Regions from separate parts of the Methylosinus sp. PW1 genome, predicted to be linked through region 2. Evidence: predicted binding sites of a transcription regulator. Region 2 holds the regulator's gene; each other region holds the start of a gene.
The links. Region 2 encodes PhoB, which activates phosphate uptake and scavenging genes when phosphate is short. Its sites were predicted from a motif close to TGTCATNNANCTGTCAT; they were not measured.

Region 1 (5,765 bases), 2.3 Mb from region 2:
CATCCAGCTCCGGCCAATAGAGATGATGCGGATTTAGCCGTTCCACCTCGAATATCTGCGAGACCGCGGCCGTGCGGAACCACGGAAACTGGTCGAAAGGCATGAAGAGCTGCTCATCGTCCAGCCGCAGCCAGACGCCGAGCTTCGTCACGCCCGAGACTTCAACCGGGGAAGTGTCGACGCCAGGCATCCCTGATCTCCTTTTCATGCTCTCGGATCATGATCTCGATCTCCAGCAAGGCCTGAGCCGACAGCCCCTGATTGCGCGCCACCACGATTTCCGGCTCCATCCAGAACTTGGCTTCGCCGTCTGGATGGTAGACGTGAACATGCGCTCTCGGCTCTTCACGCGAGAAGAAATAGAAGCGATATCCTCGTTGACGAAAGAGCGTCGGCGACATCTCGGCCTTTCGCGGCGGTGAGCGCCCACGGGAGAACTCTAGCTCGTAACCATCGCTCGCGAAAGCGCGCCGCCTTTCCCGCCCCGCGCCTCCATGCCATAACCCGCCCCATGTGGCGCGCGACGATCCTCACACTCTTCCCGGAAATGTTCCCCGGCCCGCTCGGCCTGTCGCTCGCGGGCGACGGGCTTGCGCGCGGGCTCTGGTCGCTGGAGGCGCGCAATATTCGCGAGCACGGCCTCGGCCGTCATCGCGCCGTCGACGATACGCCGGCCGGCGGCGGTCCGGGCATGGTGATGCGCGCCGATGTTCTCGCCGCAGCGATCGACGCCGCGGCGCCGGATGGCGACGCGCGCCCGCGTCTGTTGATGAGCCCGCGCGGCGCGCCGCTCACGCAGAGCCGCGTGCGCGCGCTGGTCGCAGGCGAGGGCGCCGTCATCCTCTGCGGACGCTTCGAGGGCGTGGACGAGCGCATCATCGAAGCGCGCGCGCTGGAGGAGGTCTCGATCGGCGATTATGTGCTCTCGGGCGGCGAGATTGCGGCCATGGCGCTCGTCGACGCCTGCGTGCGGCTGTTGCCGGGCATTATGGGAGAGACTGCCTCGGGCGAGGAGGAGAGCTTCGAGAGCGGTCTGCTCGAATATCCGCAATATACGCGGCCGCGCGATTTCGAGGGCCGTGCGATTCCCGACATTCTGCTCTGCGGCGATCACGCCAAGATCGCGCGCTGGCGCCATGAGCGCGCGCTCGAGCTGACGCGCGCGCGGCGGCCGGATTTGCTGGACGATCGAGCAAGCGAGATGCGCGCCGGACGAGGCGTTTCCACCTCCCCCTCGAGGCAGGGGAATCGCCGATGAGTATAGGGGCAATCCGCCGCATGGCGCTGGATATTCTCGGCCGGCGATAGCCAGCCGGGGTGGGGTGAGACGCGAGGAGCTCTCCCTCCCGAGCGCCGAAGGCGCTCTGTATTACGTGTTTCCACTCTCACGCGGCGCGCCCCGCCCCGTTCGACCCTTTCGGCGTTCGAGCCACGCCCGGGCGACGAACGCTCTCGATTCCGGCGCGCATTGCGCTACAATCTGTGGAATGTCGCGCCCTTCACACGCAGATTACGCCATCACGCCGCAGATTTTGCTGCGCGCCTATTCCATCGGGCTTTTCCCTATGGCGGAGAGCGCCGAAGAGGAGCAGCTCTTCTGGGTCGATCCCCAGGAGCGCGCCATTTTCCCGCTGGATGCGTTCAAGGTCTCGCATTCGCTCGCCAAGACGATCCGCTCGGATCGTTTCGAGGTGCGGGTCGATACGGATTTCGACGCCGTGATCGCGGCTTGCGCCGCCTCGGCGCCCAAGCGCGAGAACACTTGGATCAATTCCGAGATCAAGCGGCTCTATCGCAAGCTGTTCGACATGGGCTTCGCCCATACGGTCGAATGCTGGCGGGAGGGACGGCTGGTCGGCGGCCTCTATGGCGTGTCGATGCGCGCCGCCTTTTTCGGCGAGAGCATGTTCCACACCGAGACCGACGCCTCGAAAGTGGCGCTGGCGCATCTCGTGGCGCGGCTCGTCAAAGGCGGCTTCCGCCTGCTCGACACGCAATTCATGACCACGCATCTCGCTTCGCTCGGCGCGGTCGAGGTCAGCCGCGACGCCTATCACGCGCTGCTGGAGCAGGCTTTGTCGGTCTCGGGCCGCTTCGCCGCCTGGCCGGACGAGGCGCCCGTCCCCGGCCGCGAGATCGTCGCCATTCTGCGGCCGGAGCCGACGCTCAGAACGGAAAAGGCGAAGGCGCCGTAGCGGGGGCCGGAGCCTGCGCCGGCTGCTTCTTTTTCTTCTTCTTCTTGGACTTTTCGGCCGGAGCCGCACCCGCCGGCTCCGCGCTCTCCGGGGCCTTCGCGGCCTCCGGCGGAACCGAATCGCGCGGGCCGATCGGCGCGGCCTCCACCGGGACGGGCGCGACCGGCTCGACCTTGCGAGAGCGGGAGCGCTTCTTCTCCGGCGCGGGGGCTGCGGGGGCCGCCGCCGCAGGATCGACCGCCGGCGCCTGGACGATTTCCTTGCCGCCGCGGCAATCGACCAGCCAAACGTCATAGACCGGGTGCTCGACGCCATGCAGGCCCGGACTCGCGGCGAACATCCAGCCGGAGAAAATCCGCTTGGCGTCGTTCTTCCCCGTGTCCTGCTCGTCGACCTCGACGAAGCTCGTCGTCTGCGGCGCCTCGGTTTGCGGGCGCGTGTTGCAGACGCGCGGCGTCACCTGAAGCGAGCCGAATTGCACGGTCTCGTCTATGGCGACGTCGAAATTGATGATTCGGCCCGTGGTCTTGTCGAGCCCGGCGAAAATGGCGGTGGGATTGCGGATGGGATCGGCGGCCGCCGCGCCGAGGCCGACGAGCAAGGCGGCCCCAGAAAGAGCGAAACGCAGGCGGAAGCAGCGGGAGATCATATCGGCTCTCGTTTCCGATCTCTGGCTCGGGCTGGCCGCCCGCGCCTCATGCGCCGTCGTTGAATAGGAAGAGCGTGGCGGATCGATGGTCGCGGACCACGCCGCGACCGCCTCGCCTCAAGCCTCGGGGGACCAGGCCTGATAGTCGCCGCCGGCGGGAGCGCGGCGGCCCTCGGCCAGGATCGAGCCCGGCGGGTGATAGGCGGCGGAGGTGCCGGTCAGATTGGGGCGATAGGTCAGCTCCCATTCCTTCGGCTCGTATTTCTCCTGCGTCGGCGGCGTGTCGACCGTGTGGTGCAGCCAGCCATACCAGCCGGGCGGCGTCGCCGAGCCCTCGGCATAGCCCTTATAGATGACCCAGCGGCGCTCGAAGCCGAGCGCCTTGTCCTTCTTGCCGCCGCGACGGCGGTAATAGACGTTGCCGAACTCATCCGTCCCGACGCGCTCGCCATAGAGCAGCGTCCACAGGCCCGTGCTGAGCGTCGCCCGGTTCCACCAGGTGAAGAAGCGAATGATGTAGGACATGTCGGAAGCGTCCAAGAAAGTTTGCGTGGCCCCTTATTGCGTCAAGACAGCGCAATGTCCAGTCGGGCGCGCCACTCCCGCGTCATGAGCTTTGCTTTTGGCGCGAAGTCGTGGAAAAGGAGGCATGTGACAGAAAGACGACAGCCGCCGCGCCGCCAAGGCGCGCCGCAGAGAGCTGAAAACCATTGGGCTACAGCTCTCGCGGACAAGAGCGCCGCGTCGAAATTCCAGGGAAAGGCCGCATGATTTCCAAAGCCTCGAGGCTCATTCTTCACGCCGCTCTGGCGGCGATCCTTTCCGTGGGGAGCGCCCGCGCCCTCGATATTTCCGGCGCCGGCGCGACTTTTCCCCTGCCCATCTACGCCAAATGGGCGCAGAGCTATTCGAAAGAGACGGGCAATCGCGTCAATTATCAATCGATCGGCTCGGGCGGCGGCATCCGCCAGATCAAGGCGCGGACGGTGACTTTCGGCGCCTCGGACCAGCCGCTGACCGCCAAAGAGCTCGACGCCGCCGGGCTCATCCAATGGCCGCAGGTTGTCGGCGGCGTCACGCCCGTCGTCAATCTGGACGGCGTCGCCTCCGCTGAGCTGGTCCTCGACGGCGCGACTCTCGCGCGCATTTTTCTCGGCGAGATCAAGCTCTGGAACGATCCGGCGATCCGCGCGCTGAACCCGAAGATCGCGCTTCCGGCGACGTCGATCGTCGTCGTCCACCGCTCCGACGGCTCGGGCACGACCTTCTGCTTCACCGATTATCTCTCCCGCGTCTCCGCCGATTGGAAAGAGAAGGTGGGCGAGAACGTCGCCGTGGAATGGCCGCTCGGCCTCGGCGCCAAGGGCAATGAGGGCGTCGCCAATAATGTCGCCAACTCCAAAGGCGCGATCGGCTATGTCGAATACGCCTACGCAAAGCAGAACAAGCTCGCCGCCGTCAGCCTGGTCAATCGCGACGGCAAGATCGTTGCGCCGGGCAAGGAGAGCTTCGAGGCCGCCGCCGCCAATGCCGATTGGGCCGGCGCGCCGGGCTTTTTCCATCTGCTGACCGAGCAGCCGGGCGCCGCCTCCTGGCCGATCGCGGCGGCGACCTTCATTCTGCTGCCCAAGCAGCCGCAGGACGCCGCGGCGGCGCTGGAAGCGCTGAAATTCTTCGACTGGGCCTTCTCGAAAGGCGCGGCGGCGGCGCAGGAGCTGGATTTCGAGCCCATGCCCGCCTCTGTGGTCACGCTGATCCGCAAGAGCTGGGCGGCCAATGTGAAGGATGCGAATGGAAAACCGCTGCTGAACTGACCATAAAGATCGGCAGCGGCCGCACACGGCCGATTCGCACAGGAGCGGCCGATGACGCAGACGATCTCCACGAGATGCTGCGTGGTCGGCGGCGGCCCGGCGGGGCTGATGGCGGGTTTTCTGCTCGCTCGCGCCGGCGTCGAGACCATCGTCCTCGAAAAGCACGCCGATTTCCTGCGCGACTTCCGCGGCGACACGATCCACCCTTCGACGCTTCAGCTGATGTTCGAGCTCGGCCTGCTCGAGGATTTTCTGAAGCTGCCGCATCGCAAGGCGTTTCAGGTCTCGGCGGATCTGGGGGAGCGAAAATTCGTCGTCGCCGATTTCCGCAGCCTGCCGACCTTGTGCAAATTCGTCGCCTTCATGCCGCAATGGGATTTTCTCGACTTCATCGCCGGCGAGGCGAAGAAGCTGCCGAATTTCCGCCTGCTGATGAAGACCGCCGCAGAGAGCGTGATCGAGGAGAACGGCCGCATCGTCGGCCTGCGCGCCGAGGGGCCGGAGGGGCCGCTCGAGATCCGGGCCGATCTCACCATCGCCGCGGATGGGCGGACCTCGCGAATGCGCGAATCGGCGGGCCTCGCGGTGGAGGATTTCGGCGCGCCCATGGATGTGCTGTGGCTGGAACTGCGGCGCAAGGCGGATGACCCCGACGAGACCTTCGGCCGCATCGCGCCGGGCCGCATGGTGGCGATGATCGAGCGCGGCTCCTATTGGCAGATCGGCTATGTGATTCCCAAAGGCGGCGCGCAGGCGCTGCGGAGCCGGCCGATCGACGCGTTTCGCCGCGCCCTCGCCGACAGCGTTCCCTTTCTCGAGGATCGCGTCGAGGATTTGCGCGATTGGGAGGATGTGAATCTGCTGACCGTGCAGGTCGATCGGCTGAAGAATTGGAGCCGGCCGGGCCTGCTCTGCATCGGCGACGCGGCCCATGCGATGTCGCCGATCGGCGGCGTCGGAATCAATCTGGCGATTCAGGACGCTGTGGCGACCGCCAATCTGCTGGCCGAAAAGCTGCGGGACGGGACGCTGCGCGACGAGGACGTCGGCGCCGTGCAGAAGCGCCGCGAGTTTCCCGCACGAGTGACGCAGCGGCTGCAGCTCTTC
Region 2 (5,765 bases):
TGCTGCTGCTGGTGCCGCTGCCGCTGCGCGAGGCGGCGACGGCGCTCGGCCTGCCGCGCTCCCATATGCTGATGCGCGTCGCCTATCGCGCGGCGAAATCCGGCATCGTCACCGGCGTGCTGCTGGCCATTGCGCGCGTCTCCGGCGAGACGGCGCCGCTGCTCTTCACCTCGCTCAACAATCAGTTCTGGAGCACGGATCTCAACGCGCCGGTCTCCAGCCTGCCCGTCGTCATCTTCCAATTCGCGCTCTCGCCCTACAAGGACTGGCAGCAGCTCGCCTGGACCGGCGCTCTGCTCGTCACCATCGCCGTCCTTCTGCTCTCCATCACCGCGCGTGCGCTCAGCAGCCAGGGAAAACACAAATGACCGCCATGCCGGTTGTCGAAGCCACCATTCCGACCAAGGTCTCGGTTCGCGATCTGGACTTCTATTACGGATCGACCAAGGCGCTGAAGTCGATCTCGCTGCCGCTCTACACCAATAAGGTGACGGCCTTCATCGGCCCGTCGGGCTGCGGCAAATCGACTCTGCTGCGCATATTGAACCGCATGTACGACCTCTATCCCAAGCAGCGGGCCGAGGGCGAGGTTCTGCTCGACGGCGAGAATATTCTCGACCCGCGCGTCGATCTCAACCTGCTGCGCTCGCGCGTCGGCATGGTGTTCCAGAAGCCGACGCCCTTCCCCATGTCGATCTACGACAATATAGCCTTCGGCATTCGCCTCTATGAGAAGCTCTCGCGCAGCGAGCTGGACGGGCGCGTCGAGGCGGCGCTGCGCGGCGCGGCGCTGTGGGACGAGGTGCGCGACAAGCTGAACTCGAGCGGCCTCGGCCTCTCGGGCGGCCAGCAGCAGCGCCTGTGCATCGCGCGCACCGTCGCCATTCAGCCAGAGGTGATCCTGTTCGACGAGCCCTGCTCGGCGCTGGACCCGATCTCGACCGCGAAGATCGAGGAGCTCATCGACGAAATGTCCGAGCGCTACACGATCGCCATCGTCACCCACAACATGCAGCAGGCGGCGCGCGTCTCCGATTTCACCGCCTTCATGTATCTCGGCGATCTCGTCGAATTCGGCGAGACCAATAATCTCTTCACCGCGCCGCAGAACAAGAAGACGCAGGACTATATCACCGGCCGCTTCGGCTGAGCGCGCATCGCGCACGAGGACATTGAGACCATGAGCGAACATATCGTCAGCTCCTATGACCGCGACCTCGAAGTGCTCGGCCGTCGTATCGCCGAGATGGGAGGCATCGCCGAGAAGATGCTCGCCGAAGCCATGGATGCGCTCGCCAATTTCGACATAGAGCTCGCCCATCGCGTCGTCGCCACCGATCAGCGCCTCGACGCGCTGCAACGGGAGATAGAGGAGAGCGCCATCCTCACCATCGCGCGGCGGCAGCCGCTCGCCATCGATCTGCGCGAATGCATCGCCGCCATGCGCATCGCCGCCGATCTCGAGCGCGTCGGCGATCTCGCCAAGAGCATCGCCAAGCGCACGGTGAAGATCCTCTCAGAGGCGCGCGTGCCGCGCGCCGTCATCGGCCTCAAGACGATGGCGGAAGTCGCCGCCATACAGCTGAAGGACGTGCTCGACGCCTACGCCCAGCGCGACGTCGAGCGCGCCCGCGCCGTGTGGACCAATGACAGCGAGCTCGACGCGCTGGAAGATTCGGTGTTCCGCGATCTCCTCACCTTCATGATGGAGGACCCGCGCAACATCTCCTTCTGCACGCATCTGCTCTTCTGCTCGAAGAACATAGAGCGCATCGGCGATCACACCACCAATGTCGCCGAGACGATCGTCTATCTCGTCACTGGCGAGGCGATGCCGACCGACCGCCCCAAGGGCAGATCGGCGAGCCTCCCCGCCAGCGCGGAACCGGATGAGCCCGCAAAATGAATGAAATCCGCGTCGCCGCTCCCCGCGAGGCGCCGCATGACCGAGCGCCGCGCATTCTCGTCGTCGAGGACGATGCGGCGTTGGCGCTGCTGCTCGGCTATAATCTCGAGGCCGAGGGCTTTCTCGTCGAGCATATTGAGCGCGGCGACGAGGCGGAAATCCGCCTCGCCGAATCGCAGCCCGATCTCGTCATTCTCGATTGGATGCTGCCCGGCGTCTCCGGCCTCGAGATCTGTCGGCGCCTCCGCGCGCGCGACGACACGCGCAGCATGCCGGTCATCATGCTCACTGCGCGCGGCGACGAGAACGAGCGTGTGCGCGGCCTCTCCATCGGCGCCGACGATTATGTGGTGAAGCCCTTCTCGCCGCCGGAGCTGATGGCGCGCGTCCATGCGCTGCTGCGCCGCGCGCGGCCGGAGCGCGTGGCGACGCGCCTCGTCGCCGGCGACATAGACCTCGACCGCGAGACGCGCCGCGTCAAGCGCAGCGGGCGCGAGATTCATCTCGGCCCGACGGAGTTCCGCCTGCTGGAATATCTGATGGAAAAGCCCGGCCGCGTCTTCTCGCGCGCGCAATTGCTGGACAGCGTGTGGGGCCTCTCGGCGGAGATCGACGAGCGCACCGTCGACGTGCATGTCGGCCGTCTGCGCAAGGCGATCATCCGCGGCCGCGAGAAAGACCCGATCCGCACCGTGCGCGGCACCGGCTATTCTTTCGACGAGACTTTCGGGAGGAATTGAGGGGGCATTCTCGGCGTTGTGAGCGACGCCCCCTCCCTCACCCTCCCCCGCTCGCGCGGGAGAGGGAAGGCGGCAGGCGTTACGCGAGCTCTCGATGACGCGCCGAATCTGCTCCCTCTCCCGCAAAGCGGGGGAGGGCTGGGGAGGGGGCCGCCCGGGCGTTACGAACGCCCCGCCAGCTCCGCCGCGCGATAGCCGGACCTTATCGCCCCTTCGATCGTCGCCGGAAGGCCGGTCGCCGTCCAATCGCCGGCGAGGAAGAGATTGCGCCAGCGCGTCGTCGCGTCGGGGCGGCGCTGCTGCTGCGCCGGCGTCGCGGCGAAAGTGGCGCGCTTTTCCTTCACGATCTGCCATGGCGGCAGCTCCGCCGGCAGGCCCGTCGCGGCGGCGACCTCGGCCCATATGCGCTCGGCGAGGCTCTCGCGCGGCTCGTCCATCAGCCGATCGGCGCCGCTGATCGTCACCGAGAGCCGATCCTCGAAGGCGAACAGCCATTCGGTGAGCGAGCCGATCATGCCGAGCAGAGCCGGCTGACCCGGCGGCGGCGCGATCTTGAAATGCGCATTGACGATGCCGCGGAAATCATCCGGCGCGACGAGGCCCGGAACGAGCTCCTGCGCCGCCCAGGGCGGGACGGCGAGAACGATGCGATCATTCGCGCCGATAGCGATTTTATCGTCGCCGAAATCGAGCGCTGTGGCGCGCTCGCCCGCGAACTGGATTCCCTTCAGCCGCGCGGCGAAGCGCGGCGCGGCGCCGCGCGCGGCCAGCGTCGCGAGCGCCGGCTCGATGAAAGCGGTCCCGAGCCCGCGCCGCGCAACCAGCGGACGGCAGGCGGCGCCGCCGGCGGCGAGCGTCTCGCGCAGCACGGCGGCGGCGAGCGCGGCGGAAGAATCGCGCGGCTCCGTGTTGAGCGCGGAGAGCAGCACCGGCCCCCACAGCCGCTCATAGAGCACGCCCGAGCAATTCATCGCCTCGCCGATTGTCGCGCCCTTTTTGGCGAGGAGAATGCCGATCGCGCCGAGATAATCGCCCGGCGCCGTGCCGGGCGCGCGGCGATCACGCACAAAAATCCACCAGGGCAGGCGCGAGGAATTGGGCCGCATGCGCCAGCGCGTTCCGTCACGCGTGTCTAAAAAGTCGAAGGCGCATTCCTTCAGCCCCACCAGCTCCTCCGCCGAGCCGATGCGGCGGGCGTAATCCAGCGCCGTGGAATTGCCGGAGAGCAGCAGATGATTGCCATTGTCGATGACGAGATCGAGGCTGGAATCATAATAGGAGCGGCAGCGCCCGCCCGCCATGCGCGCGGCCTCGTAGAGCGCCACGCTGCGGCCCTCGTCGGTCAGGCGAATGGCGCAGGAAAGGCCGGCGAGGCCGGCGCCGATAATATGGGTCGTTCCGCTCACGTCAGCGCGAATCTCAGCAGCGCCAGCAGGACTTTCGTCCGCGAGGCGGAGACCGGCGCGCGCGGCGGCGCGAAGCCGCGCGCCACCAGACGATCGAGAACCGAGCGATAGGCGGTCGCCATCAAATAGGGCGCCTTCACCGCGCGCTGCGGCGAGACGCGCATCAGCAGCTCCGATTCCGCATAATGCTTGCGCGCGCGCTCGGCCACCGCCGCGCAAACATCCGGCAGGCCAGGATGCGCCAGCACCGCGCCGCGCTCGAAATTCGTGACGCCGGCCGCCTCCAGCGCCTCGCGCGGGAGATAGAGCCGGCCGCGCGCCTCATCCTCGTCGAGATCGCGCAGAATATTGGTGAGCTGCAAGGCGCGGCCCATGTGATAGGCGAGCATTCGCGCCTTGGTCGGCAGCGCGCCGCCGGCGCTCTCCGCCTCATCGGCGAGGCCGAAGACACGCACCGAGAGCCGCCCCACCGCGCTCGCGACATGATCGCAATAGAGATCGAGCCGATCCCATTCCGGCGCGCGAATGTCCTCCACGACATCCATCGCCATCCCGTCTATGACCGCCTCGAAATCGGCGCGCTCGAGGCCGAAGCGGCGCACCGGCCGCGCCAGATCGGCGCAGCGCTTATGTGTGCGGCCGGCGTAGAGCGCATCGAGATCGCGCCGCCAATCGTCGAGCTGGGAGAGGCGCAAAGCGCGATCGCCCTCTTCGTCCGCAATATCGTCGACGGCGCGGCAGAAGCCGTAGATCGCATACATTGCGTCGCGCCGCTCGGGCTCGAGAATGCGCATGGCGAGATAGAAGGAGCTTTTCGCAGCGACCCGCGGCGCCTCGGGAGCGATCGTCTCCATGCTCATCGCGCGACGCTCGCAGCGGAGGCGGCGCGCGGCGATATGAGCCGGCGCAGCAGAGTGGTCCCGGCGCCGGCGAGCGCCGTGAGGAGATATTGCTGCTTGGAGGCGTGAACCTTCTCGCTCAGCGGATCGGCGACGCGCAGCCGCGCGGTGAGCGTCTCGGCGAGGCGCTGGATCGCGCCCACTTCCAAGGCGAGGCGCGTGTCGACAATGAGATCGGCGAAAGGCGCGCTCTCCTTCAGCAGCTCCTGCGTGCGCTCGGCCAGCGCGCGCAGAGTCGCGGCGAGCTGCGGCGAGGCGCGCTCGGCGGAGAGCATCTCGACGCTCGCGCCAGCGGCGGCGAGCGTGTCCTGCGGCAGATAGACGCGATCGAGATTGCGATAATCTTTCGCGCAATCCTGCAGATGATTGATGATCTGCAGCGCCGCGCAGAGGGCGTCATTGGCCGCCCATGTCCGCGCGCGATCCTCGCCATGGACGTCCAGCACGAAGCGGCCCACCGGCATGGCCGAATAGCGGCAGTAATCGATGAGATCGTCCCAGTCTCTATAGCGCAATTGCGTCACGTCGCGGCGGAAGGCGATGAGCAGATCCTGCGCATGGCGGGGCTCGAGGCCGCGCGCGGCCAGCTCGGCGCGCAGCCGCGAGGCGACGGGGATATCCTCGCCGGAGCCGAGCAGCGCCGCCTCCATGCGGTCCAGCATGGCGATCTTCTGATCGCCGGGGAGCGTCGCATGGTCGGAGATATCGTCCGCGGCGCGCACGAAATCGTAGAAGGCCAGCACGGCCGCGCGATGGCGCGGCGCGAACAGAGAGGCGACGGGGAAATTCTCGTCCTTATGGCCTTTCCCCGAAG
Region 3 (5,765 bases), on a different contig from region 2:
TCTCATTATAGGCGACCCGCACCCAAGGATTGACGCCGAGGAAAGAGGCCGAGACCTCGCCGCCAAAGCGCAGCGTCGTCGCATAGGTCGAGTGCTCCGGATAGACGACATTGCCGCCGGCCGCGCCGCTCTCCGTATAGCCGCGAATGGTCGCATGGGTCTGCGTCACGCCGAAGAAGGGCGTGAATTGGAAGGCGTCGAGCTTCAGCTTCGCGCCGATCTCGCCGCCGAACGCAAAGGAGTCGACGCTGGTGCGGCCGACGCCGGTGAGGCCATAGGCGCCCAGGCGCCGAATGTCGGAGAAGCCGACATCCGGCGAGAAGGTCGCCGTTCCGTGCAGATAGAAGAGATCGCCGAAATAGCCGGCGTAGACGCTCGGCGAGACGGTCGGCGCAATGTCGTAATAGCCGAGCGCGCCACCGCCATATTGGCCTGCGCGCACCGTCGCCGCGACGCCCACGCGAATTTCCTTCCAGCCATAATCGACGCCGAAGGAGCCGCCATAGAGCGTGCGGTCGCCGTCGAGCCCCGGCTGCGACACAGTGGGACCGAAATCGACATTGCCGCCGAGCCAGGTCGAGAGGCCCTGCGCCGCGAAGACGCCGCTCTGCGCGCGTCGAATCGATTGCAGCTGCGCGATGACCGGCGCGGCGGCGCTGGAGGCGAGTCCGAGCGCGCCCGCGTCGATGCGGCCGAGCACCTGAGGCGCCGTGTCGCGCATGGATTTGAGGAACAGCGGATCGACGGCGGTCGGCAGAGTGAGCCGATAGACCAGGACCATATTGTCGTTGTTCTGGCCGGAGTTATAGCTCTGTCCCTGCATCACGCCATTGGTCGTGGTGAAATCATTGTCGTTGGAGACGAAGAGGTAGAAGTCGTTCGGCCGGCCCTCGACGAGCGTCGGGACGAGCGCCATGCCCTCCCATTTCTCTGACAGAGTGAGCTGCGATTGCGCCGACTGGCCGGGCGCGCCATTGTTCAGATTGAGGCCGAAGCGGGCGAGCTGCGTCGTGTTGAGCATGTTCACGAGCTCGACAGATTGCGCCGGCGTGATCGCCGGATTCAGCACGCCATTGGGCGCGACCTGGCCGCCGGCCGCCGTATCGGCGGTCGTGCCGGCGACATTGGTCGCATTGCCGATATCGACGAGATAGATGGATTTGACCATGATCGGATTGCCGCCCGCCGAGCCTTGGCCGATTCCGTCGCGCGCCAGCACCAGGAACTGCTTGTCGTTGAGCGCCACCATCTCGCTCTGCGCCGCAGTGCGGTTCGCCGCGCCGCCATCGCCGTTCAGCCTGTAGGTCGGCAGCTGGAGCACATAGGATTCGACCGGCGCCGACGGCGTCGGATTGAGCGAGATGTCATAGACGAGGATGCGCGTATTGTTGCGCGTCTGCTGTCCGGAGGCCTGATCCTGCATCGTCGCGCTCTGCAGGATCGCGAAAAGCCGGTTGCCGTCCGGGCTGACCGAGACCGCCTCGAGGCCTTGATTGTTGCGGCGTCCCGTCTGCGGCGCATTGAGCGAGTTGAAGTCGATCGCGCCATTGGTCCGCGGCAGCAGCGCCGACGGAACTCCGACCGAGCCGACGAGATTGCCCTTGGCGTCGAAATAAAAGATCGATGGGCCGTATTCGTCGCTGACGTAGAAGCTGCGGTCGGTCTTGAAGGCCAGCCCCTCGGCGTCGAGCGATAGCTTGCCGGCGCCGATCGAGCCGGCGGAAGGGCTCGGCGTGAGGCGACCGAAGAGATTGACGGCTCCCGTCCCAGAATCGGCGCCGGTGAATGTCTTGCCCTGATTGTCGCGCAGCAGAACGCCGCCGTCGGGCGTTATCTGCACCTGATTCTGCGAGCTGGTCGAGGCGGGGAGATTCGCGCCCGAATAGGGCGAGAAGGCGATATTGAAGCGCAGCAGCCGACCCGCATAGTCGGAGAAGACGCCATTGGCCGGATCGTTCAATCCGCGGTCGGGCAGGGCGAGCATGGTCGCGACGAAAGTCGAGCCGCTGCGCCGCCAGGAATAAGGGTCGATGGCGAGGCTCGAGAAGGAGCCGAGCGTGTCGCCGAGGAAGTCGATCGTCCCCGCCGGAAGACGTCCGGTTCCGGCGAGGCCTTGATTGGTGAAGGTCACGCCGCCGAGGCTGATGGAGGAGGGGCCGTCATTGGCGACGACATTGGGCGTGCGATAGGTCTGCGCCATTGCGGCGCCGTGAAGCGCGAGCGTCGAGATGGACGCTAGCAACCAGTTACGAAAAGGCATTTTATCCCCCGGCTTTAGCTTGGCCGGAGGTCTATGGCCGCCTGTTAACGATTCCGTGACAGTCTGGCCACGATCGCTAACAGGACGGAAACTTTTTCACGCTGTGGCCTTTGCGCCACGATGCGCGAGCGTCACAAGGAGACGTAGACGAATTTCAGGCCCTTGAGCGTCGGGTAGTTCTCGCGCAGCGCCTTGGCGATCTTGCCGACGAGATCCTTGTCGCCGGCGGCCGAGGGACCGACGAAATCCGTTCCCTGCATCCATGTCTCGAGGAAGCAGTGGAGCGTGTTGTCATAGGCGTCGTCGGTCGGATGCGCCGTCTTGTCGGCGAGCGAGGCGATTCCGTCCGTGCTGACCTCGAGGCGCCAGTCGCGGTCGTCGACGACCGAGCCGATGAGCTTCGCAATGTCGGCGTCAGTCCAATCGCCCTTCAAATCAACGGCCATTTTTTTCGCTCCTTGCTGCGCGCGGCTTCGGCGGCGCGGGACAAAATGGACGAAGGGCCGGGATCGCCTGTCGGATAGCCGACAGGCGCACATCGCGGCCCTCCCCGCAGGCTCACTTCTTGGTGAGCTTGGCCACCGCCATGTCGATCGCGGTCGTCGCTTCGCCGACGGTGAGCCACGCCTCGGCGCGGTCCTCGTTCTTGAAGGATTTGCCGAGATTATACGGCTCCTCGCCCGGAACGTGCAGGAAGCAGGCCCATTTTCCGTCGGCCTGCTCCTCGACCGTTACTTTGTAGTCCGCCACGCGGTCCTCCTGTTGCTTTGCTGCATTTGTTCTCACGGTGCGCCGGTCCGTCTCCGGCGCGAGCGTGGAGAAGCAGATTGGGCGCCATATGACGAGACTTTCGGCGGCATGCTTATTGAACCGCGCTCTAGGGCCGGCGGGGCGCCGGCGCACGGAGGACGCACCCCATGACCGATATTGTGGAAGGGCCGGCGCTGGCCGCTCTCTCCTGCGGCAAGCCCGCTTTTCTCGTCGTGATGCTGCATGGGGAGGGCGCCGACGGGCAGACCATGGTCGATCACGCGCTCAATTGGGCGCCGACCATGCCCAAGGCCGAGTTCCTCTCCGCCGAGGCGCCCGCCAGCGTCGATGGTGTGAAGCGTTGGTTCGACGCCACTGACCCGGATGGGCTCGCCAAAGGACTGGCGGCGCTGGAGCGCTTTCTCGAGGCGGCGCTGGCGAAGCGCCGGCTGCCGGCCTCGCATCTGGCGCTGGTCGGCTTCTCACAGGGGGCGACTCTTGCGCTGCTCGCCGGTGTCGCGCGGCCGGGGCCGGCGGCGGCGGTGGTGGCCTTCGCCGGCGGTCCTTATGGCGCGGCGCCTTCTATCGGCCCCGATGGCGCGCCGCCCGTGCTGCTGATCCATGGCGACGCCGACGCGATCTCGCCGCTCGCCGCCGTGCGTGAGACAAAGGCCGCGCTGACGGGGCAGGGAGCCAAGGTCTTGTCGATGACGCGCAAGGGCCTCGATCATGCGATGGACGATGACGGGGTGATCGCGGCCGGCGATTTCCTCACCGAGCATGTCGTGCACAAGAAGAGCGCGGCGCATGAGGACGATCACGATCATGACCACGATCACGACGATCACGATCACGCGCATTGAGGCTCGGCACGGCTCTTGCGGGACGAGGTCAGGCACATTGCGAAAGGAGATCAGAACATGGCCCTGACCGCCGAGGACATAAAAGAAGGCAAATGCTATGCGACCCGCGGACCGGAGCGATACAAGGTGATCGCCATCAATCCGCGCGGGATCGTTACCTTCCTCACTTGGGAAGGCAATCAGAAGCCGAGCCCCCTGCGCGCCAATTGCGGCATGAAGGCCTTTCTGGAAGGCGTGACGAAGGAAATCCCCTGTCCGGCGGAGGGCTGAGCGTCACACCGGCAAGGTGACGGTCGCGCGCAAGCCGCCGAGCGGCGAGCCCTCGAGCGTCACCTCGCCGCCATGCGAGCGCATGATGTCGCGCGCTATGGCGAGGCCGAGACCCGAATGGCTCTCGTCCTGATTGCGCGACTCGTCCAGCCGGTAGAAGGGGCGGAAAGCGTCTTCTCGCCGCTCGACCGGAATGCCCGGGCCGTCGTCGTCTATGTGGATGGTCAGCATATGGCCGTCGTTGACGGCCGTGAGCGATATGTTTTTCGCATAGCGCTGGGCGTTGCCGACGAGATTGGCGAGGCAGCGGCGGAAGGCGGCCGGGCGCACGGCGACCTGCCTGCGGCCGGAAAAGCTCGTCTCGGCCCGAAGGCCGCGCCGCTCCGTGTCGGTCTTCAGCTCGTCCAGAATGGCGGTCACATCGGTCTCCGCCGTCGCCTCGCCGCCGTCGCCGCGCGCGAAGGCGAGATAGGCCTCCACCATGCGCTCCATCTCGTCGACGTCTTTCTTCAGCTCATTGGTCTCCGCGGTCTCGCCGATGAGGGCGAGCGACAGCTTGAAGCGCGTGATGATGGTGCGCAGATCATGCGACACGCCATTGAGCATGGTCGTGCGCTGCTCCATGGCGCGCTCGACTCGGCGCTTCATCTCCAAAAAGGCGGCGCCGGCCTGCCGCACCTCGCGCGCGCCGCGCGGGCTGAAGGCGACCTCGCGGCCCTTGCCGAACTCCTCCGCCGCGCGGGCGAGGCGCAGAATCGGGCGGATCTGATTGCGCAGGAAGGAGGTGGCGATAGCGATGATGACCAGAGACGCGATCACGGTCCAGATGAAGAAGATTTCCGAGTTCGACGCATAGGCCTGGGTGCGATGGGCGAGCAGCCGCATCACCGAATCGTCGAGCGCGACTCTTATTTCCACGATGTTGGAGCGCCCTACCGTGTCGATCCAGAAGGGGCGCTGCAGGCGCAGCGACAACTCCCGCGACAAAGTATGGTCGAGCAGTGAGAAGAAGGGCTTGGCGGCGGGCGGCGGCAGCGGCTCCTTGGGCAGGAAATGAACGTCTATGCTCAAATCCTCGCCGGCGATGCGCTGGATGATGTCGCGATGCTCGCCCTTGGGAAAGGCGTCGTAGAAATCGATCAGCGCGGCGACGTCGCGCGCCACGGCGGCGGAGAGGCGCGACGTCACCGCCTGCCAATGCCGCTCCATGAAAAAATAGGCGACCGCCGATTGCAGCAGCACGATCGGTAGAATCACGATCAGCAGCGAGCGGGCGTAGAGGCCTTTGGGCATGCGCTCGTGCAGCCAGCCGGCGAAGCGCCGCCAGAGCTGGCGCGGGGCGTCGAGCGCGGCGGGGAGGGCTGATGTCATTGCGCTTTTCCGTATTCCTCGTCCGGTCCGATGACGGCCTCCGCCCACAGCCTGTAGCCGCGGCCGCGGATCGTCTGCAAATGGCGCGGGCCTTGCGCGTCGCTCTCGAGCTTGCGGCGCAGCCGCGCCACCTCGACATCGACGCTTCGTTCGCCCGCGCTCTCGACTTTGCCATTGACGAGGCGCTGCGCCAACCTCTGCCGTGACACGATCTCGCCCGCATTCGTCGCCAGCACGCGCAGAATCTCCTC
Region 4 (5,765 bases), 240 kb from region 2:
GGACACATCCGGCGTGCTGCCGGATTCGAGCCTCTTCGGCCGCGTGCTGCATACGCTGATCGGCTATGTCGACCAGCCGACGGCGTTGCAGCTCGTCGTCTATGTGGCGACGCTGGCGGGCATTATCATCGCCACCCGCCTCGCCTCTCCGCGGCCGGGCGCCGCGACTGTTCATGCCGCGGCGGAGTGACGAACGATCGCTTCGCGCGGCATTTGCCGCCTTCCTTCTCCCCGCATTGCGGGGAGAAGGTGCGGATGAGGGGCCGGGGGCGTTTTCCGTCTGTGGCTCACGCCCCGAGCCCCTCACCCCGGCCCTCTTCCCGCTCGCGGGGAGAGGGAGAAATTCGCTCGCGCTTTTACTCCGCCGCCGCGTCCTGCTCCTGCGCGCCGCGCGCGAGCCGCTCGGCCTTCAGCAATTCCGCGACGAGGAAGGCCACTTCTATCGCCTGCTCGGCGTTGAGGCGCGGATCGCAGGTGGTGTCGTAACGCACGCCGAGCTCCTGCTCGGAAATATCGCGCGCGCCGCCCATGCATTCGGTGACATTCTGTCCCGTCATCTCGAGGTGAATGCCGCCGGCGTAAGTTCCCTCGGCGCGGTGAACCTCGAAGAAATTGCGGATTTCCGCCATCACGCGATCGAAAGGCCGAGTCTTGCGGCCGCCGGCGCTGATCGTGTTGCCGTGCATCGGATCGCAGCACCACACGACATTGCGCCCCTCGCGGGCGACGGCGCGCAGGATCGGCGGCAGCGCCTCGGCCGCCTTGTCGGAGCCGAAACGGCAGATGAGCGTCAGCCGCCCCGGCTCGTTCTGCGGATCGAGCTTGTCGATGAGGCGCAGCAGCGCGTCGGGCTTCAGGCTCGGCCCGCATTTGAGGCCGATGGGGTTCTGCACGCCGCGGAGATATTCGATATGGGCGCCGTCCTCCTGGCGCGTGCGGTCGCCGATCCAGAGGAAATGGCCGGAGGTGGCGAAATAGCCGCCCTCGAGCGAATCGACGCGGGTCAGCGCTTGCTCATAGCCGAGCAGCAGCGCCTCGTGAGAGGTGTAGAAATCCGTTTGCCGCAGCTCGGGATGATGCTCGGGATCGAGGCCGATGGCGCGCATGAAGCCCAAGGTCTCGCTGATATGGTCGGCGAGCTGCGAATAGCGATCCGAGAGCGGGCTGTTGCGCACGAAGCCCAGCATCCAGCGATGCGCATTGACGAGATTGGCGAAGCCGCCCGTCGCGAATGCGCGGATGAGGTTGAGCGTCGCCGCCGATTGCCGATAGGCCATCAGCTGCCGCTGCGGATCGGGCGTGCGGGCGGCGGCGGTGAATTCGATGTCGTTGATGATGTCGCCGCGATAGCTCGGCAGCTCCAGCGCGCCCTGCTTCTCGGTGGGGGCGGAGCGCGGCTTGGCGAATTGACCAGCGATGCGGCCGACCTTCACCACGGGCGAGGCCGCCGCATAGGTCAGCACCACCGCCATTTGCAGGAAGACGCGGAAGAAATCGCGGATATTATCGGCCGAATGCTCGCTGAAGCTCTCGGCGCAATCGCCGCCCTGCAGCAGAAAGGCGCGGCCGGCCGCCACCTCGCCGAGCGAGCGTTTCAAATTGCGCGCCTCGCCGGCGAAGACGAGGGGCGGAAATCCGGCGAGCTGCCGCTCGACATCGGCGAGCGCCGCCTGATCCTGATAGATCGGCGTCTGCTCGATCGGTCTCGCTCTCCAGCTTCCGGGCGTCCAATTCTCCACTAGCCTGGCTCCTGCTCGCCGCTCCCCTGCGCGGCCCAGCTATACAGGAGCCGGCCCGCGGAGGCGAGCTTTTGCCCGCCCGCCGCAAGCGTCGCCGTGCTCCCTCGCATGCGACCTGCGGTCTTTCCGCAAGATGACGCGGCGCGCCGCTTTCCCTAGCCTCGTCGGCGCCCTTTTCGTACGAGCGCTTTTTTCATGCCTGTCTTTTTGTCGGATTTCGTTCACGCCGCCCGTTGGCTCGCCGCTCTCGCCGTTCTGCTCGCTCACGCCAATGTGCTCATCTCCTCGAGCGACATAATGGTCGCGCCGCATGGGCCGCTGGTCTATCTCTGGTGGTTCGTCACCGCCTTCTCGCATCAGGCGGTGACGGTCTTTTTCGTGCTGTCGGGCTTTCTCGTCGGCGGCCGCGTCTTCGCGGCCATGGAGCGGCGCACGCCCTTCCTGCGCGCCTATTTCATCGATCGCTTCGCCCGCATCTATCTGGTGCTGGTCCCGGCGCTGGCGCTGACCTTCGCTCTCGACGCGCTCGGCCGCGACCTCTTCGCCGGCGCGGGCGTCTATGAGCTTCCCGGCCTCGAGGGCGCCTATGAGCCCTCGCGCATTCTCTCGGCGCTGGCCATGCAGCAGAACATCTGGGCCGGCCAGGCCGGCTCCGACGGTCCACTGTGGTCGCTGGCCTGCGAGTTCTGGTATTATCTGCTGTTCCCGCTACTGCTGCTTCCGTGGGCGCGCGCCTATTCGGAGCCCGCGCGTCTTGTCGGCTTCGCGCTCGGCGCGCTGCTGCTGCTGTTCCTCTCGCTTCCCTCCTCGCGCGTGCCTTTCGGCTTCGCACTTTGGGCCATGGGCGCGCTGGCGGCCCGCGCGCCGCGTCCGCTGCTCTCCGGCAAATATCTGTCGCTGGGGATCTGTCTCGCGGCGCTCGTCGTCGGTCGTCTCGCCGCGCGCGGGCCGCTCTTCGAGGCGCATCCGGTTCTGCACGACATCGCCGACGGGCTCACCGCGGCGACGCTCGCCAATCTGCTGGCGACGCTACGCTTCACGGAAAGCGGCTTTGCTTTCGGGCGTTCGACGCTGCATCGCCGGCTCGCGGATTTCTCCTTCTCGCTCTACGCCACGCATATGCCGATCGTTTTCTTCTTCTGGGCGGGAGCCGGCCATATTTTCGGCGCGGACTGGCACAAGCTTCTGCCGACGCCGACGCATTGGCTCGTCACGGCGGCGCTGCTCCTCGTCGCCGTCGCGACGGCCTTCGTCTTCTCGCGTCTGACCGAGGCGCATACGCCGGCGCTGCGGCGGCTTCTGCACGCCGCTGTCGCCGCGCTGGACCGGCGCGCGCGGCTCGGCGAGCGCGCCCGCTGGGTTGGCCAAGGTCGAGCCGAGGGGCTATAACTCGGCCCTGTCCTGCTTTTTTCATTTGGGGCGACCCGCTCGCTCCAAAGCCGTCGGAGACACATGCCGGTCCTTTTGTCGCAATTCATCGAGGCATGCCGTTGGGTGGGCGCGCTGCTCGTGCTCGCCGTCCATTCCACCAATATGTTCGTCAATCTCGCCGACATAATGAGCGCGCCCCATGCGGCGAGCGTCTACGCCTGGTGGTTCTTCGTCAGCTTCGAGCTCGGACATCAGGCCGTCGTCGGCTTCTTCGCGATCTCGGGCTATCTCGTCGGCGGCGCGGTGCTGGCGCAATTGCGCAAGGACAAGCCCTTCCTGCGCGATTATCTCATCCATCGCTTCGCGCGCATCTATATCGTCCTCGCGCCGGCGCTGCTCGTCACAGTGGCGGTGGATTGGATCGGGCGCGGCTGGCTCGGCGACAGCGGCGTCTATGACTGGCCGGTGTTCAAGGACCATTATCGCGCCGATCTCTTCCTCGGCTCATTGGCCAATCTCTCGGCGATCTATTGCGATTTCTTCGGCACCAATGGGCCGCTCTGGTCGCTCGCCTGCGAGTTCTGGTATTACATCTCCTTCCCGCTGCTGCTGCTGCCCTTCGCCCGCGCCTATTCGCTGCGGGCGCGCGCCATCGGCTTCGCGCTCGGCCTCGCCATTCTCATCGTGATGTCGATTCCTTCCGGCGGCTGGTTTCGTTTCGGCTATCTGCTCTGGGGCCTCGGCGCGCTGGCGACTCTGGCGCGGCGCCCGCTGGTTCAGTCGCGCTGGATCGCGCTCGCGCTCTATGTCGCGGCCGTCATCCCGATCCGCCTATTGGTGCGCGGCCCCAATCTCGAGGCTTATCCCTATCTCGCCGATCTCGCCGATACATTGTCGGCCGTTCTCTTCCTCAATCTCGTGGTGACGCTGCGCTTCGGGCCGCAGCAGGGCTGGGCGCTGTTCCAGCCGCAGCTGCATCGGCGGCTCGCCGATTTCTCCTTTTCGCTCTACAGCGTCCACATGCCCGTGCTGATTCTGGCGCGCGCCCTGGCCGATCGGCATTTCGGCGCGCTATGGGCGCGCGAGCTGGCGACGCCCGTCCATTGGCTGGTGATGGCGGCGGTAATGACGGCGGCGGTCGTCTTCGGCTTCCTCTTCTCGCGCGTCACCGAGGCGCACACCAACGCCCTGCGGCGCGCGCTGCGCAATGCCTTCGAGGCGGCGGAGGAGCGTCGGCGCCGGCGGTTCCCGCAGCCGATCGAGGAGCTGAAGCGCGAGCCGCAAAAAGCCGACGCATGAGCCTGAAGGTCATCCGTGCCGCCCTCTGTCGACGAACCGTCGCATCCCTCCTCTAATGGCGAGGACCCTAGACGGGCCGCCGAAGGCGCGCGCTCGCGGGGACGCACGAAAATGAAGACGTTGCCGCCGGCCGGCGCGATCGTGGGCGATTCGCCCTTTCTCTGGGTCATGCGCTTCGATGCGGACGGCGCGGCGACGCTCGTCGCCGACCACGACGCCTCACGGCTCGATACGGACGCCGACGGCTATTTCTGGGTCCACCTCAATGTCGCCGATCTGCGCTATCGCGATTGGGTCGCCGGTCGCCAGCAAATGCCGGCGGAGGCGCGCGCCCTGCTCATAGATCAGGACAGCCATCAGCGGCTGGACGCCGACGAGCAGGCGCTGTGGGGCGTGATCGCCGATTACGGCCGCGATCTCGAGCGTGAGGAAGATGTGCTGCGTCCGCTGCGAGTCGTCGTCACCGAGCGCTGCATCGTCACCGCCCGCCGCTACGCCGTCGAGTCGACGGCCGCCATTCGGCAGGCCGCGTTGGAGGGCCAGCGGCTGCCAACGCCGCTCGATCTCTTCGAGGCGCTGGTGACGCGCAGCCTCGTCTCCATGGACACCGGCCTCGAGAAGCTTCTCGCCAAATTCAACAAGATCGAGGATCGCGTGCTGGACGACGAGACGCATGACGATCGCCGCGATCTCGGCGCGCTGCGTCGCCAGACGATCCGGCTGCGGCGCGAGCTCGCCGATGGTCAGCGCGTTTTTTCCCGCACGGCTTTCTCGCCGCGCGTCACGCCGCCGATCCATGCGGCGCTGCGGCGGCTGACGCAGCGTTTCGATTCGCTGCAGCAGGAGCTGCAGGCGGTGGAGGAGCGCGCGCGGCTGCTGCAGGACGAGATCGTCTCCAATTTCACGGCGGAGACCAATCGCCAGCTCTATGTGCTGACTATTCTCGGCACTCTGCTCATGCCGCCGACTCTCGTCTCCGGCATATTCGGCATGAACACGAAGAATCTGTTCTTCGCCGATAATGAGCAGGGGACGCTCTATGCGGCGGCGCTCTGCATCGCCTCGGCCGCGGCGGCCTTTTTCGCGCTGATGTGGATCAAGCGCCGCGAGGGATAACGGAGCGCGCGCCGTTCAGCCTCACGCCGCAGCTAAGCTCTCGAATAATCCGCGGCCGTCGATTCCGCCGACCAGCGGATCGATGAGATTTTCCGGATGCGGCATCAGGCCGAGCACATTGCGGCGCTCGGAGAAGATTCCGGCGATGTCGTTGCGCGAGCCGTTGGGATTGGCCTCGCCGCCGATGCGGCCGAGCGAATCGCAATAGCGGAAGGCGACCAGCCCCTCGCCCTCGAGCCG

Region 1: a site for PhoB is predicted at 3,496-3,512, ahead of pstS (phosphate ABC transporter substrate-binding protein PstS). Genes of this name have one in related genera too.
Region 3: a site for PhoB is predicted at 2,305-2,321, ahead of K369_RS25125 (esterase-like activity of phytase family protein). Genes of this name have one in related genera too.
Region 4: a site for PhoB is predicted at 4,436-4,452, ahead of K369_RS20065 (CorA family divalent cation transporter). Genes of this name have one in related genera too.

The regions. Positions count from the first base shown of each region.
Region 1 is NZ_JQNK01000009.1:125,774-131,538, forward strand. It holds gene K369_RS09960 (DUF2442 domain-containing protein) at 1-190, opposite strand, end outside; gene K369_RS09965 (DUF4160 domain-containing protein) at 162-401, opposite strand; gene trmD (tRNA (guanosine(37)-N1)-methyltransferase TrmD) at 512-1,258, shown strand; gene aat (leucyl/phenylalanyl-tRNA--protein transferase) at 1,488-2,195, shown strand; gene K369_RS09980 (DUF2155 domain-containing protein) at 2,167-2,844, opposite strand; gene K369_RS09985 (NADH:ubiquinone oxidoreductase subunit NDUFA12) at 2,962-3,369, opposite strand; gene pstS (phosphate ABC transporter substrate-binding protein PstS) at 3,612-4,658, shown strand; gene K369_RS09995 (FAD-dependent oxidoreductase) at 4,710-5,765, shown strand, end outside.
Region 2 is NZ_JQNK01000009.1:2,446,314-2,452,078, reverse strand. It holds gene pstA (phosphate ABC transporter permease PstA) at 1-368, shown strand, start outside; gene pstB (phosphate ABC transporter ATP-binding protein PstB) at 365-1,150, shown strand; gene phoU (phosphate signaling complex protein PhoU) at 1,181-1,906, shown strand; gene phoB (phosphate regulon transcriptional regulator PhoB) at 1,903-2,646, shown strand; gene hpnE (hydroxysqualene dehydroxylase HpnE) at 2,808-4,052, opposite strand; gene hpnD (presqualene diphosphate synthase HpnD) at 4,049-4,912, opposite strand; gene hpnC (squalene synthase HpnC) at 4,909-5,765, opposite strand, start outside.
Region 3 is NZ_JQNK01000002.1:240,468-246,232, forward strand. It holds gene K369_RS25125 (esterase-like activity of phytase family protein) at 1-2,260, opposite strand, end outside; gene K369_RS01625 (hypothetical protein) at 2,392-2,706, opposite strand; gene K369_RS01630 (hypothetical protein) at 2,819-3,010, opposite strand; gene K369_RS01635 (alpha/beta hydrolase) at 3,178-3,873, shown strand; gene K369_RS01640 (hypothetical protein) at 3,931-4,143, shown strand; gene K369_RS01645 (ATP-binding protein) at 4,147-5,514, opposite strand; gene K369_RS01650 (response regulator) at 5,511-5,765, opposite strand, start outside.
Region 4 is NZ_JQNK01000009.1:2,203,881-2,209,645, forward strand. It holds gene K369_RS20045 (FTR1 family protein) at 1-190, shown strand, start outside; gene K369_RS20050 (class II 3-deoxy-7-phosphoheptulonate synthase) at 357-1,739, opposite strand; gene K369_RS20055 (acyltransferase) at 1,935-3,128, shown strand; gene K369_RS20060 (acyltransferase) at 3,192-4,409, shown strand; gene K369_RS20065 (CorA family divalent cation transporter) at 4,521-5,525, shown strand; gene purQ (phosphoribosylformylglycinamidine synthase subunit PurQ) at 5,547-5,765, opposite strand, start outside.